3 regions of the Spongiibacter sp. genome follow, and region 2 is predicted to be linked to each of the others. Evidence: predicted binding sites of a transcription regulator. Region 2 holds the regulator's gene; each other region holds the start of a gene.
What was found. Region 2 encodes sigma-54, which starts transcription at its own class of promoters, with help from an activator protein. Its sites were predicted from a motif close to TGGCACANNNNTTGCNNT; they were not measured.
Positions count from the first base shown of each region.

Region 1: the regulator sigma-54 is predicted to act here: its motif matches at 980-997, upstream of doeB2 (N(2)-acetyl-L-2,4-diaminobutanoate deacetylase DoeB2).
Region 3: the regulator sigma-54 is predicted to act here: its motif matches at 1,462-1,479, upstream of nirB (nitrite reductase large subunit NirB).

Region 1 is NZ_CFHTQA010000026.1:40,493-44,674, forward strand. Features, by position in the region: gene AC5DB9_RS11005 (PepSY-associated TM helix domain-containing protein) at 1-577, opposite strand, end outside; gene AC5DB9_RS11010 (hypothetical protein) at 574-876, opposite strand; gene doeB2 (N(2)-acetyl-L-2,4-diaminobutanoate deacetylase DoeB2) at 1,150-2,316, shown strand; gene AC5DB9_RS11020 (aspartate aminotransferase family protein) at 2,379-3,650, shown strand; gene doeA (ectoine hydrolase) at 3,647-4,182, shown strand, end outside.
Region 2 is NZ_CFHTQA010000003.1:122,674-126,855, reverse strand. Features, by position in the region: gene rapZ (RNase adapter RapZ) at 1-704, opposite strand, end outside; gene ptsN (PTS IIA-like nitrogen regulatory protein PtsN) at 710-1,165, opposite strand; gene hpf (ribosome hibernation-promoting factor, HPF/YfiA family) at 1,199-1,486, opposite strand; gene AC5DB9_RS02425 (RNA polymerase factor sigma-54) at 1,563-3,044, opposite strand; gene lptB (LPS export ABC transporter ATP-binding protein) at 3,177-3,902, opposite strand; gene lptA (lipopolysaccharide transport periplasmic protein LptA) at 3,902-4,182, opposite strand, start outside.
Region 3 is NZ_CFHTQA010000029.1:3,745-7,926, forward strand. Features, by position in the region: gene AC5DB9_RS11495 (nitrate reductase) at 1-1,105, opposite strand, end outside; gene nirB (nitrite reductase large subunit NirB) at 1,585-4,164, shown strand; gene nirD (nitrite reductase small subunit NirD) at 4,164-4,182, shown strand, end outside.

The DNA of each region.
Region 1 (4,182 bases), on a different contig from region 2:
CTCCTTTGCGACGCAGTGTGAACAGCTCTTTGAGCAGGTGGCGGTGGATCAGCAGGCCACTGACCGCCGCGACCAGCATGGCAAACCCCAATACGCCCGTCGCCAGTAACCCCCAGCGCCCCGGCAGCAGCAAATTCACGTGCAGGTCGACCAGAAAATCCCGAAGCGCCCCCACACCCAACTGCCGAAAGACATCCGGCGACAAACCCTCAACCTCGCGAACCACCCGTTGCTGTGCCGGATCAATCAAAAACAGCATTGCCGGTTCCGTACCGTCGTCACCGTGGTAGTGAAACAGCGCCCGCAGGTGTTCGCCGGTCCCGGAGAACAGGAAAACTTCATCGAGATAGGCGGGGTCAATTCGCGCAGCAATGTCGGCCATCAGGGCGCCGGTGCCGTTGGGAATCTCCTCGACGGGCGCCACTGGCATTGGATCCGCCCACACGCCAATCGCATCCTCGAACACCGCCAGCGTGCCGGTAACAATCACCGCGTACAACAGCAAACCGAGCGCAACGGCTGACCACCCATGGATGGCCAACAGGGTTTTGCTGCGCGCCTGCGACAATCGAATCACGCGGCACCTCTGAGCATCAGCTGCCAGACAATCAGTATCAGATGTGCCACCGTTAACGCGCCCACGACAAGATAGGTCCGTCCCAGACGCCCCAGGCAGCTGTAGAAAAACAACACACCCCAAACCGCAGGAAACAACACCAGCGGGATCGCCACATTGTCGATACGCGCTGGCCCTTCGGGCAACCAGATCGACGCGCCCGCCATCATCACAAAGGCACAGAGAAAGCATAGCGGCCCGGCAAGCAGCCAGCGCGGCCACATCGCATCTGATGAACTCCCTGCCTTCTGTACTGTCACTTTTTTAGGCTCCCGGCCACACGCTTGAAAAGCGCAAGAATACGAAATCAGCCTGCGAATCGCAATTAAGATTCATTTTCAAATAAGGATGGCCGGAGCAGTCTGGCTCGGAACTTGCTGAGACTAAACTTGCTCAAGCTAACTTGCTCAGGCTGAAGAGCCCAGCTCGGGCAGAGTGGATCGACACTGGCGCATTGCGCCGCGAGCCACTAGGCTGGAGTAGCAGCGCGGAAACGCTAGCCGCGTATTCCTCACGGCAACGGCAGGAGGACCATGTCTACGGTTTGGCAAGACATTGTGCGCAACGCCATATCACTGCGCCGAGAACTGCACCAACACCCCGAACTGGGCTGGCAGGAGCAGGGTACCGCCGAACGTATCCGCCAGCAGCTCACCGCTCTCGACATCCCCTGGCGCGTCTGCGCCAAAACCGGCACTGTGGCCTGTTTGAATGCCGGCAGCTCCGGCCGTCATATCGCCCTGCGAGGCGATATCGATGCCCTCCCCATTGTTGAGCAAACCGAACTCGACTGGGCCTCGCACACCTCTGGCTGCATGCACGCCTGTGGGCATGACGGCCATACCGCTACACTCATTGCGACCGCCAGCTGGTTAAAGGCTCACGAAGCCGAACTGCCCGGCCCGGTAACACTGATTTTCCAGCCCGCCGAGGAAGGGGGGCACGGTGCCCGGGAAATGATCCACGACGGTGCATTGGAAAATGTCGATGAAATCTTCGGCTGGCACAATTGGCCCGCCCTTCCCTTTGGTGAACTGATCTGCCCCGACGGCATTGTGATGTGCGGCAACGGCACCTTCAGCATCCGCGTTATCGGACAGGGCGGCCACGCCAGTCAGCCCGAACTCTGTCGCGACCCGGTACTGGGCGCCAGCGCCATTACCCTGGCCCTGCAACAGGTAGTAAGCCGCCGGCTGGCACCACAGGCCAGCGCCGTGCTCAGCATCACCAGTATTGAAGCCCCCAGCGCCGCTACCGTTATCCCCGGCGAGGCCAAGCTGGGTGGCAGCATCCGCGTTCCCGACGAAAACACCCGACAACAACTGAATCAGCTCATAGAGGAGATCGCCCAACAGACAGCCACTGCTTACGGTCTGCAGTGTGAGGTGGAATGCCACCCCCGCTATCAGGCCACCATCAACCATGCCGATGCCGCGAGTCGCGTCCGCCATTGCTGGCGACAACTCTACGGCAGCGACGCCATCAACCACAGCCTGCCGGTGCCGATTATGGCCTCGGAAGACTTCAGCTATTACTTGCGTGAAATTCCCGGCGCTTTCGCCCTTATCGGCGCCGATGACGGGAATGGCCACGACGCCCCCTGTCACAGTGCCTATTACGACTTCAACGACCAGCTAATTCCCAAAGTTGTCCGCCTCTATGCTGCCCTCGCGGGTGCGGCGGACGACCGACTCGGCTAAGCCCCTCGGGGCGAGCACGGCGGTGGCATGGCTGCCGCCGATTCTAAAAATCAGGAGGAAGCATGAGCATTTTTGAGCAACGTGAATCCGAGATCCGCGCCTACTGCCGGACGTACCCGGTAGTGTTCGATACGGCCAGCAATGCGCGCCAGACGGACGACCAGGGTCGCGAGTACATCGATTTTTTCGCCGGCGCAGGGGTGCTGAATTTCGGGCACAACAATCCGCATATGAAGCAGGCGATGATCGACTACCTGCAGCGCGACGGCGTCACCCACAGCCTGGATATGCACACCACCGCCAAGCGCGCCTTTATGGAGGACTTCACCCGCACCATTCTCGAACCCCGACACATGCCCCACAAAATGCAATTCATGGGGCCGACCGGGACCAATGCGGTTGAAGCGGCGTTAAAACTGGCTCGCCGTGTGACCGGGCGCAGTGAAGTGGTCGCGTTCAGCAAGGGCTTTCACGGCATGACGCTCGGCGCACTGGCCTGCACCGCCAACAGCTACTTCCGCTCAGCCGCAGGCGTCTCGCTGGACAATGTCAGTCACTACCCCTTCGACTGCGACGCCGACAGCCGCGACCACACACTGGGAGGCGGTGTTGAAGCGTTGGCGCAACTGCGGGCGCTATACAAGGATGGCAGTGCGGGGCTGGCGCCGCCGGCGGCTTTTCTGGTGGAAACCATTCAGGCCGAGGGCGGCGTCAATGTCGCCAGCCAGGCCTGGCTGGAAGCCCTGCAAACCCTGGCCCACGAGCTGGGCGCTCTGTTTATTGTCGATGACATTCAGGTGGGCTGCGGGCGCACCGGCCACTACTTCAGCTTTGACGGCCTCGGTTTAAACCCCGATATCGTCTGCCTTGCCAAGGGCCTGGGCGGCGTGGGTACGCCCATCGCCATGAATCTGGTGAAACCGGAACACGACCAACACTGGTCGCCCGGTGAACATACCGGCACGTTCAGGGGACAGGGGCTGTCCTTTGTCGCCGGACGCGAAGCGCTGCGCTATTTCGACGGCGACGACTTCATGAGCGAAGTCCGCGCAAAAGGCGAGACCATGCACAGCGCCATGCAAGTGATCGCAGAGCGACACCAAGGTGTGGAGCTGCGCGGCAAAGGCATGATTCTCGGCCTGGACGTCGGCGACGGCGAACTCGCTAAAGCCATTGTCGGCGAGTGCTTCAAAGAAGGGCTGCTGGTCTCTGCCTGTGGCAGCGGCGGTCGGGTCGTGAAACTGATTCCGCCGCTGACCATTCCCGACGCCGACCTGCAACAGGGTCTGGACACGCTTGCAAGCGTCAGTAACCGTATTCTGGAGGCCGCATGAAACAACGCGATGACATGACCTTTGCCAATGAGGAGTACCAACAGCGCATCAGCGGCCTGCGTCAGCGAATGCAGGAGCGGCGGCTTGATGCGGTGGTGATTTCCGACCCGGAAAACATCATGTACCTCACCGACTACCAGACCACCGGCTACTCCTTTTTTCAGGCCCTGGTAGTGCCGATAGATGACGAGCCATTCATGATTACCCGAGCCATGGAGGAATCCAATATCCATGCCCGCACCTGGATCGAGCGTACCCGACCCTACCCCGACACCGGCGACGCCATTCAAATGCTGGTCGATGCGCTGCGGGAGTTCGGTCTGGCCGACAAGCGCATCGGCTATGAGCGCAACAGCTACTTTTTCCCCGCCTACCAGCAGGACCGCATTCACACCACATTGACCGATGCAAAGCTGCTGGACTGTTTCGGCATTGTGGAAGAAGGCCGTGTGTGCAAATCGCCAGCGGAAATCGAGCTGATGCACCGCGCCGCCATCGCCACCGAAGAAGGCATGAAGGCCGGTATCGAGGC
Region 2 (4,182 bases):
GGCAGCCAGTGTTCCAGATAATTGAGAATGTCCCGGTACATGGTTTCGACCATCGGCTGCCCGTCGAGAAAGTTTCTGACACCTTCGTCGCGGCCACTCAGGGCGCGCAGAGACTCATCCCAGTGAGGGTTGGGCAGCATGCGCAGATCGTAGACCTGATCGGCATCTATTGGCAGGCCGCGTTTAAAGCCAAATGATTTCAACTGCAGCGACATACGATTGGCGTCGACACCCAGCACCCTGTCGCGGATTGTGGCGCGCAGCTCATGTACTGTCATATCGCTGCTGTCGATGGTTAATGACGCTTCCATCACTACGGGTTCGAGCAGCGTGGTTTCCTGTCGTATTGCATCGCTGAGCGGTTGATTCGCCGTGGTCAACGGGTGGCGACGGCGAGTCTCGCTGAAGCGTTTTATCAACTTGTCGTCGCTGGCATCCAGAAAAATGATTCGCAACTGTGCGAGGTCCCGAACCTGCTCGCAAAGGGACTTGAAGCGCGAGAGTTCGTCAGGAGAGTTGCGGGCGTCGATACAAACGGCGACCTGTTGATGGACCTTGAGCTGGCTTTGCGAGAGCTCATGTACCAGCGCCGGTAACAGGGAAACTGGTAGGTTGTCGATGGCGTAAAAGCCCTCGTCCTCCAGTTGATGAAGTGCCGTACTTTTCCCTGATCCCGAGCGGCCACTGATAATGATCAGTTTCATGGCAATCAGGGCGCGCGGGTTACAGCAGTAGTGTACAGGGCTTCATCGCTGCCCGCGCTGCGCAGCTGTTGACGAAAGCCGTCGTCGTTAAACACATTGGCTAGACTGGCCAGCACTTTGATGTGCTCGTCGTGGGCTTCCGCAGGAACAATGAGTGCGAACACCAGGTCGACGGGTTGATCGTCGATGGCCTCGAAATCGATGGGCTCGGCGAGCTTCAGCAGAATGCCGGTAATCGCCGTACACTGCTGGCTTCGGCAGTGGGGAATCGCAACCCCGTGACCGATACCCGTGCTACCCAGTCGCTCTCGGGCAAGGAGTTCGTTGAACAGATCGTCAGCGCTGAACTGGCTATTGTCGTCGGCGACAAATACCGAGATCTGTTCAAGAAGACGTTTTTTACTGCCTACGGACGTACCCCAGTGGGTACGTCCTTGGCTCAGTATCGCATTAAGGCTCATATTATTAGGTATCCGGAAAAACCGGCCCGGTGCTTACCGGCCCAGGTGTTTTTCCTTGTGTTTGATCAACTGGCGATCCAGCTTGTCGGTCAGGCTGTCGATCGCAGCATACATATCTTCCGATTCGCATGTGGCGAACAGGTCCGCGCCTGCCACATGCACTGTCGCTTCCGCTTTTTGTACCAGCTTCTCGACTGAGAGCGTAACGTCCGTATTGGTGATATTGTCGAAATGTCGTTGCAGTTTGGCAAGCTTGTTATTGACGTATTCACGCAGTGCCGGTGTAACTTCAACGTGGTGACCACTGACAGTTATCTGCATATCTTGCTCCTTTTACACTCAGATCGTCCTGCGCCTCCCGGCGTAGGGTCAGGGCTGCGCGATTTAACGCAGCCAGCTATACCAGTCGCTTCCGCTCATTAGAGGGGGGAATGACCAGTGATTCTCGGTACTTGGCGATGGTTCTCCGCGCGACCTTGATACCCTGTTCGGCCAACAGTTCGGTAATCTTGCTGTCACTGAGTGGCTTCCGCGGATTTTCTGCGGCGATCAGCTTTTTGATCAGCGCGCGAATGGCGGTCGATGAGCACTCGCCGCCGGTATCGGTCGATACGTGGCTGGAGAAAAAGTATTTCAGCTCGTAAATGCCCCGCGGTGTATGCATGTACTTCTGGGTGGTGACCCGCGAGATCGTGGATTCGTGCATGCCCACGGCGTCGGCAATGTCATGCAACACCAGCGGTTTCATCGCCTCGTCGCCGTATTCGAGAAAGCCTCGCTGATACTCGACGATTTTGCTGGCGACTTTCATCAGGGTTTCATTGCGGCTCTGCAGACTTTTGATAAACCAGCGCGCTTCCTGGAGGTTGTCGCGAATATAGTCTTTTTCGCTGCTGGTACTGCTTTTGGCCAGTGCCGCATAGTGCGAGTTGATTTGGATTTTCGGGGCAATATCCGGGTTGAGTTCCACCAGCCAGCGGCCGTCTTTTTTACTGACGAAGACATCCGGGACGACGTATTCGGTATCGCCGCTACTGATTGCATCGCCGGGCGTGGGGTTCAGGGACTGGATCAGCAGCAGTGTATCCCGAAGCTGATCTTCCTTGAGGCGACAGCGGCGCATAATCTGGTTGTAGTCGCGGTTGCCAAGCTGGTCCATGTGCTGCTCTACAATCTGCATGGCCTCTTGCAGATAAAGCGTCTCGCGGGGCAACTGCCGCAACTGGATAAGCAGACACTCCTGTAAATCACGGCCACCGACGCCGGGGGGGTCGAACTGCTGAATCAAGTGAAGGACGGCGTGGACTTCTTCGATTTCGACGTCTTCATTGTCGAAGGCATCCACCAAGTCTTCAGGCGTGACGGTCAGGCGGCCTTTTTCGTCGATGGCGTCGATGATGGCATCGGCAATGAACTGATCGATTTCAGACAGGCGACTCAGGTTGAGCTGCCAGCGAAGGTGGTCTTGCAGGGAATCTGAGCTGCCGTGGCGGTAGTCATTGCTGTAATCGTCATCGCCGCTGGGAGCGCTGCTCGCCGGGCCGGAGCTTTGGTAAACGTCATCCCATTGGCTGTCTACCGGCAGGTCCTCGGGTATTTCACTGCGCTCGGCCCATTCGCTGTCAGCGTCGCTGGCGGTGGGCTCGTTTTCGTTGCTGCTGCTGTCGTTTTTGGTATCGCTGCTTTTTGACTGGATGTTGCTGTCTTGCTCGGGGGTGTCGTTTTCTTCCTCCAGTTCCAGAAGCGGGTTGGAGTCCAAGGCAGACTGGATTTCCTGTTGAAGGTCGAGGGTGGACAGTTGCAATAAACGAATCGCCTGTTGCAGCTGGGGGGTCATGGTCAGCTGCTGACCGACTTTAAGCTGGAGCGATTGTTTCATAGGCAGCGGTTTCTACTACACCAAATTCTGAAGACATTTGTGCCTGATTGGCGGCACTTTAAGGTCAGTGTAGTCCTGCCGGAGAGCGGCTGCAATAGGCGTATAAAGCAATTGCTGTGCCGATTTTTCCTATCACAACGTGAACTTATCGCCAAGATAAATATCCCTGACGACCTGGTTGTTGAGTACGGATTCGGCGTTGCCTTCGGCAACAATACGACCTTCGCCGACGATGTAGGCTTTTTCGCAGATATCGAGGGTTTCTCGTACATTGTGATCGGTGATTAACACGCCGATTCCGCGGGCCTGAAGGTGTCGAATAATGTGCTGTATGTCGTTAACCGAGATGGGGTCGACGCCGGCAAAGGGCTCGTCGAGCAAAATAAAACTCGGCTCTGTCGCCAGCGCGCGAGCGATTTCGACGCGTCGGCGCTCGCCGCCGGACAGCGCCATGCCGGGCGATTTACGGATGTGGGTAATGTGGAATTCCTGCAGCAGGGCGTCGAGCTTTTCTTTTCGCTGGCGACGGTTGAGGTCGCTGCGGGTTTCCAGAATCGCCATGATGTTGTCGGCGACGCTGAGTTTGCGAAAGATCGACGCTTCCTGGGGCAGGTAGCCAACACCGTGGCGGGCTCGGCCTTGAATTGACAGCGATGTCAGATCTTTGCCATCCAGCTCTATGCGGCCCCTGTCGGCGTTGACGATGCCGACAATCATGTAGAAACACGTGGTTTTGCCCGCGCCGTTGGGGCCCAGCAGGCCGACTATTTCGCCGCTGTTGATGCTCAGTGACACATCCTTGATCACCTCTCGCCCTTTATAGGCTTTGGCGAGATGGCTGGCTTTTAGTACGGGCATCAGGGCGTGCTCTCGGTGTCGGGTTCTGGCGCCGGTTCAGTCTCGGGGGGTTCCGTGCCGGGTTGTTGGGGCTGCAGTGTCATCTGCACGCGGCCATCGAGGCTTCGGCTGCCGCCATCGGCGACCACCAGTTGCTTGCGCCCGCTGTACACAATGCGGTCACCACTGATTTTTGAACCCTGATGGCGAATGGTGGCGTCTTTCTGCAGCAGAATTTCCTCATCGCTCAGGCTGTATTCGATCAGTCTGGCGCTCGCGGAGACTACCCCTTCTTCAGCCC
Region 3 (4,182 bases), on a different contig from region 2:
CGATATTCGGTGACTGCCAGAAGCGCTGCACTCGGTCTGCGTCATCGTCGCCGAAGTCCATATGGGCAGCCAATTGATTGGCGAGTCCCCCTACCTCCCGGCCACCCATCGCATTGGGCTGGCCGGTAATCGAAAAAGGGCAGGCTCCGGGTTTGCCGATGCGGCCGGTCGCCAGGTGGACATTAATAATGGCGTTGGCTTTGTCGCTGCCATCGCGGCTCTGATTCACGCCTTGGGAGAATACGGTGACGGTGCGCGGTGTTTCTTTGAACCAGTGAAAGAACTGAGCAAGCGCGGAGGGCGTGACGCCGATGGTTTGTGCAAGCTGCTCATCATACTGTGTGGCGCTTAGTGCCGTTTCCCAGCCTTCACAGTGTTGCTGAAGAAAGGCTTCGTCGGTGGCCCGCTCGTTGTGCAGGTAGCGCAGCAAACCGTTAAACAGCAGGGTATCACTGCCGGGCCTGATCGGCAGGTGAAGGTCGGCGATATCACAGGTTGCGGTGCGTCGTGGATCAATCACCACAATCTTCATCTCGGGGCGGGCGGCCTTGGCTGCCGCGATGCGCTGGTAAACAATCGGGTGGGCCCAGGCGGTATTGCTGCCGACCAGTACCAGCAAGTCGGCGGCTTCCAAATCTTCGTAGCAGCCGGGGACGGTATCGCTGCCGAAGGCGCGTTTGTGGGCGACTACCGCAGAGGCCATGCAAAGCCGTGAGTTGGTGTCCATATTGGCGCTGCCGACAAAGCCCTTCATCAGCTTGTTGGCAACGTAGTAGTCTTCGGTGAGTAGCTGCCCAGAGCCATAAAAGGCCACAGCATCCGGGCCGTGATCGGCGATCACCTGCTTCATCTTGTCGGCAACGGTTTGCAGGGCGGCGTCCCAGCTGGCGGGCTCGCCGTGAATCAGCGGGGTAAGCAGGCGCTCGTCGTGGTCCAGCGTTTCATGCAATGCCGAACCTTTCACACACAGCCGACCATAGTTCGCGGGGTGGTTGTCGATGCCTTTCACCGGCTGAACACGACCATCGCACACCGATACCTCAACGCCGCAGCCCACGCCACAGTAGGGACAGGTGGTATGGCTTGTGGTGGTGTCGGTCGTCATGGCTTGTGCTCTCGTTGTGCGCTGCTGAAAACAGGCAAAAAAAAGGCGCTCGCAGCTAAAGCTGCGAGCGCCAATGCTCTATCAAACAGAAGAAAATCCGGGGTACCTACATTGGTACCAGAACACCATCGCTGATATTCCTGCTGGTGAATATTCAAGAACAGTGCCAGCTTTATTCATCCCGAAAAGCCATCCAAATTGCGCCGGAAGCGGTCATTTGAGGGGGGTGTGTGCCTGTTTTTTGGGCATGTTTTGCATGTTGTGCCTGATACGAGTGCGTATCTGGCGCTGCAGTGAAAGCGCCTCTGACGCCATTTACATTGCAAAACAGGGGAGTTAGGACAAATCTGGCCAACTGGCACTGCTATTGCTTAAACCCTGTCGATACCATTTGTGGCAATGGCGCCTCACTCTGGTAGAGCAGCGACGCAACACATAGGAGATATGAACCCATGACCTGCTAAATAGAGAGAGACGCCATGAGTAAGATGCGCATTGTCGTTGTCGGCAACGGAATGGTTGGCCACAACTTCCTTACTACCCTCGCTCGTTCTGAGCACGCGCAGCACATCGACCTGCTCGTTTTTTCCGAAGAACCCCGCCTCGCCTACGACCGAGTACAGCTAAGCAGCTATTTTTCTGGTGCCACGGCAGATGATCTTGCCATGGGAGATGCAGAGGAATATGCGGCGCTCGGTATCCGCTTTGTTACTGACGACCGTGTCGCGCAGATCGACACCACCCAGAAACGCATTACCACGGCCTCGGGCCGCCAGGAAGACTACGACAAGCTGGTCTTGGCGACGGGCTCCTATCCCTTTGTGCCGCCGATTCCCGGTAAAGACCAGCCGCACTGCCTCGTCTATCGCACTATCGAAGATCTTGAGGCGATTTCTGCATCCGCCGCCGTGTCGAAAACCGGTGTGGTGGTCGGCGGTGGTCTGCTCGGTCTGGAGGCCGCCAATGCCCTGAAACAGGCGGGACTGGAAACGCATGTGGTGGAATTTGCGCCGCAGCTAATGGCAGTGCAGCTCGACGAGGGCGGTGGTGCCAGGCTGCGCAGCAAGATCGAAGCGCTGGGGGTGCAGGTGCACACCGGCAAAAATACCCAGGAAATCACCGGCGGAGAGAACAGCCGCTACTGCATGCAGTTTGCCGATGGCAGCCAACTGGAAACCGACATGATCCTGTTTTCGGCGGGCATCCGCCCACGGGATGATCTGGCCCGCGAAACCGGGCTGGCGATCGGTGAGCGGGGCGGCATTGTGATCGACGACTACTGCCAGACTTCCGCCGCCGATATCTATGCCATTGGCGAATGCGCCCTGTGGAACCAACGCATCTTCGGTCTGGTTGCTCCCGGCTATCAGATGGCGAGGGTGGCAGCGGCGCATATCGAAGCGGCAATTAGTGGCGGCGAGGCGTCAAGCCAGTTTCAGGGCGCTGATATGAGCACCAAGTTGAAACTGCTGGGCGTGGACGTGGCGTCGATTGGCGATGCGCAAGGGCGCACCGAGGGTGCGGTCAGCTACGTGTTCAGTGATGAGCGCGCCGATGTTTACAAGCGTCTCACCGTCTCTGCCGATGGCAAGCAACTGCTCGGTGCGGTACTGGTTGGCGACGTCGACAGCTATACCACACTGCTGCAAATGATGTTGAACAAGATGCCCATCGGCGGTGATCCTGCCGCCCTGTTGTTGCCCAATGATGTAGGGGCTGCACCGTCGATCGGGCTGGCCGCCTTGCCGGACACCGCGCAGATTTGCTCCTGCTTCGATGTCAGCAAAGGCGACCTCTGCGCCGCCATTGAGGGGGGCTGCCACGAGCTGGGCGAATTGAAAGCCCTGACCAAGGCCTCCACCGGCTGCGGGGGCTGCGCCGCGTCGGTCAAACAACTGCTGGACAGTGAGCTGTCTGCATTGGGTGTGGAGGTGAACACCGATCTCTGTGAGCACTTCCCCTATACGCGCCGCGAGCTGGCCGACCTGATTCGCGTTAAAGGCTATACCCGTTTCAACGAGGTACTGGCGGCTCACGGTAGCGGTCATGGCTGTGAAATCTGTAAGCCGACCATCGGTTCTATTCTGGCCTCCCTGCACAATGCCTATGTGCTGGAAGACGAGCTGATGCCGCTGCAGGACACCAACGACATCTACCTGGGTAATATGCAGAAGGACGGTACCTATTCCATTGTGCCGCGCGTGCCGGCGGGCGAAATCACCCCGGAGCGTTTGATTGTGCTCGGCGAAGTGGCGCGGGACTACGATCTGTACACCAAGATTACCGGCGGTCAACGAGTGGATTTATTTGGCGCCCAGCTCCACGAGCTGCCGGACATCTGGGAGCGGCTGATTGCCGCCGGGTTTGAAACCGGCCACGCCTACGGCAAGTCGGTGCGCACGGTGAAATCCTGCGTGGGCAGCACCTGGTGCCGCTACGGTGTGCTGGATTCGGTGTCGATGGCGATTGCCATTGAAGAGCGTTACAAGGGCCTGCGCTCGCCGCATAAACTCAAGTTTGCGGTGTCGGGCTGTACTCGGGAGTGTGCCGAGGCACAGTCCAAGGACATCGGCGTGATCGCTACCGAAAAAGGCTGGAATCTATATGTTTGCGGCAACGGTGGTATGCGCCCTCGCCACGCCGATCTGTTCGCCACCGAGCTGGATGACGACACGCTGATTCGCTATATCGACCGGGTATTGATGTTCTATGTTCGCACCGCTGACCGCCTGCAGCGCACCTCGGTGTGGCTGGAGAATCTTGAAGGCGGGCTCGATTATCTGCGCGAGGTGGTCATCGACGATAGCCTTGGACTTGCCGAGGAATTGGAAGCCTCGATGACCCGTGTGATTGCCAATTACCAATGCGAGTGGAAAACCACGGTGGAAGACCCCGAGAAGCGCAAGCGTTTCCGACACTTCGTGAATGCCGATGCTGCCGATTCTCGCTTGCAGTACGTGCGCGAGCGCGGCCAGCGCCGCCCAGCCACCGGTGCGGAACGCCGTGCGGCCGATACTCATTCTGAAAACCCCGAATCACTTGCTGTGGAGTTGCGCTAATGACTGCCTGGATAGATG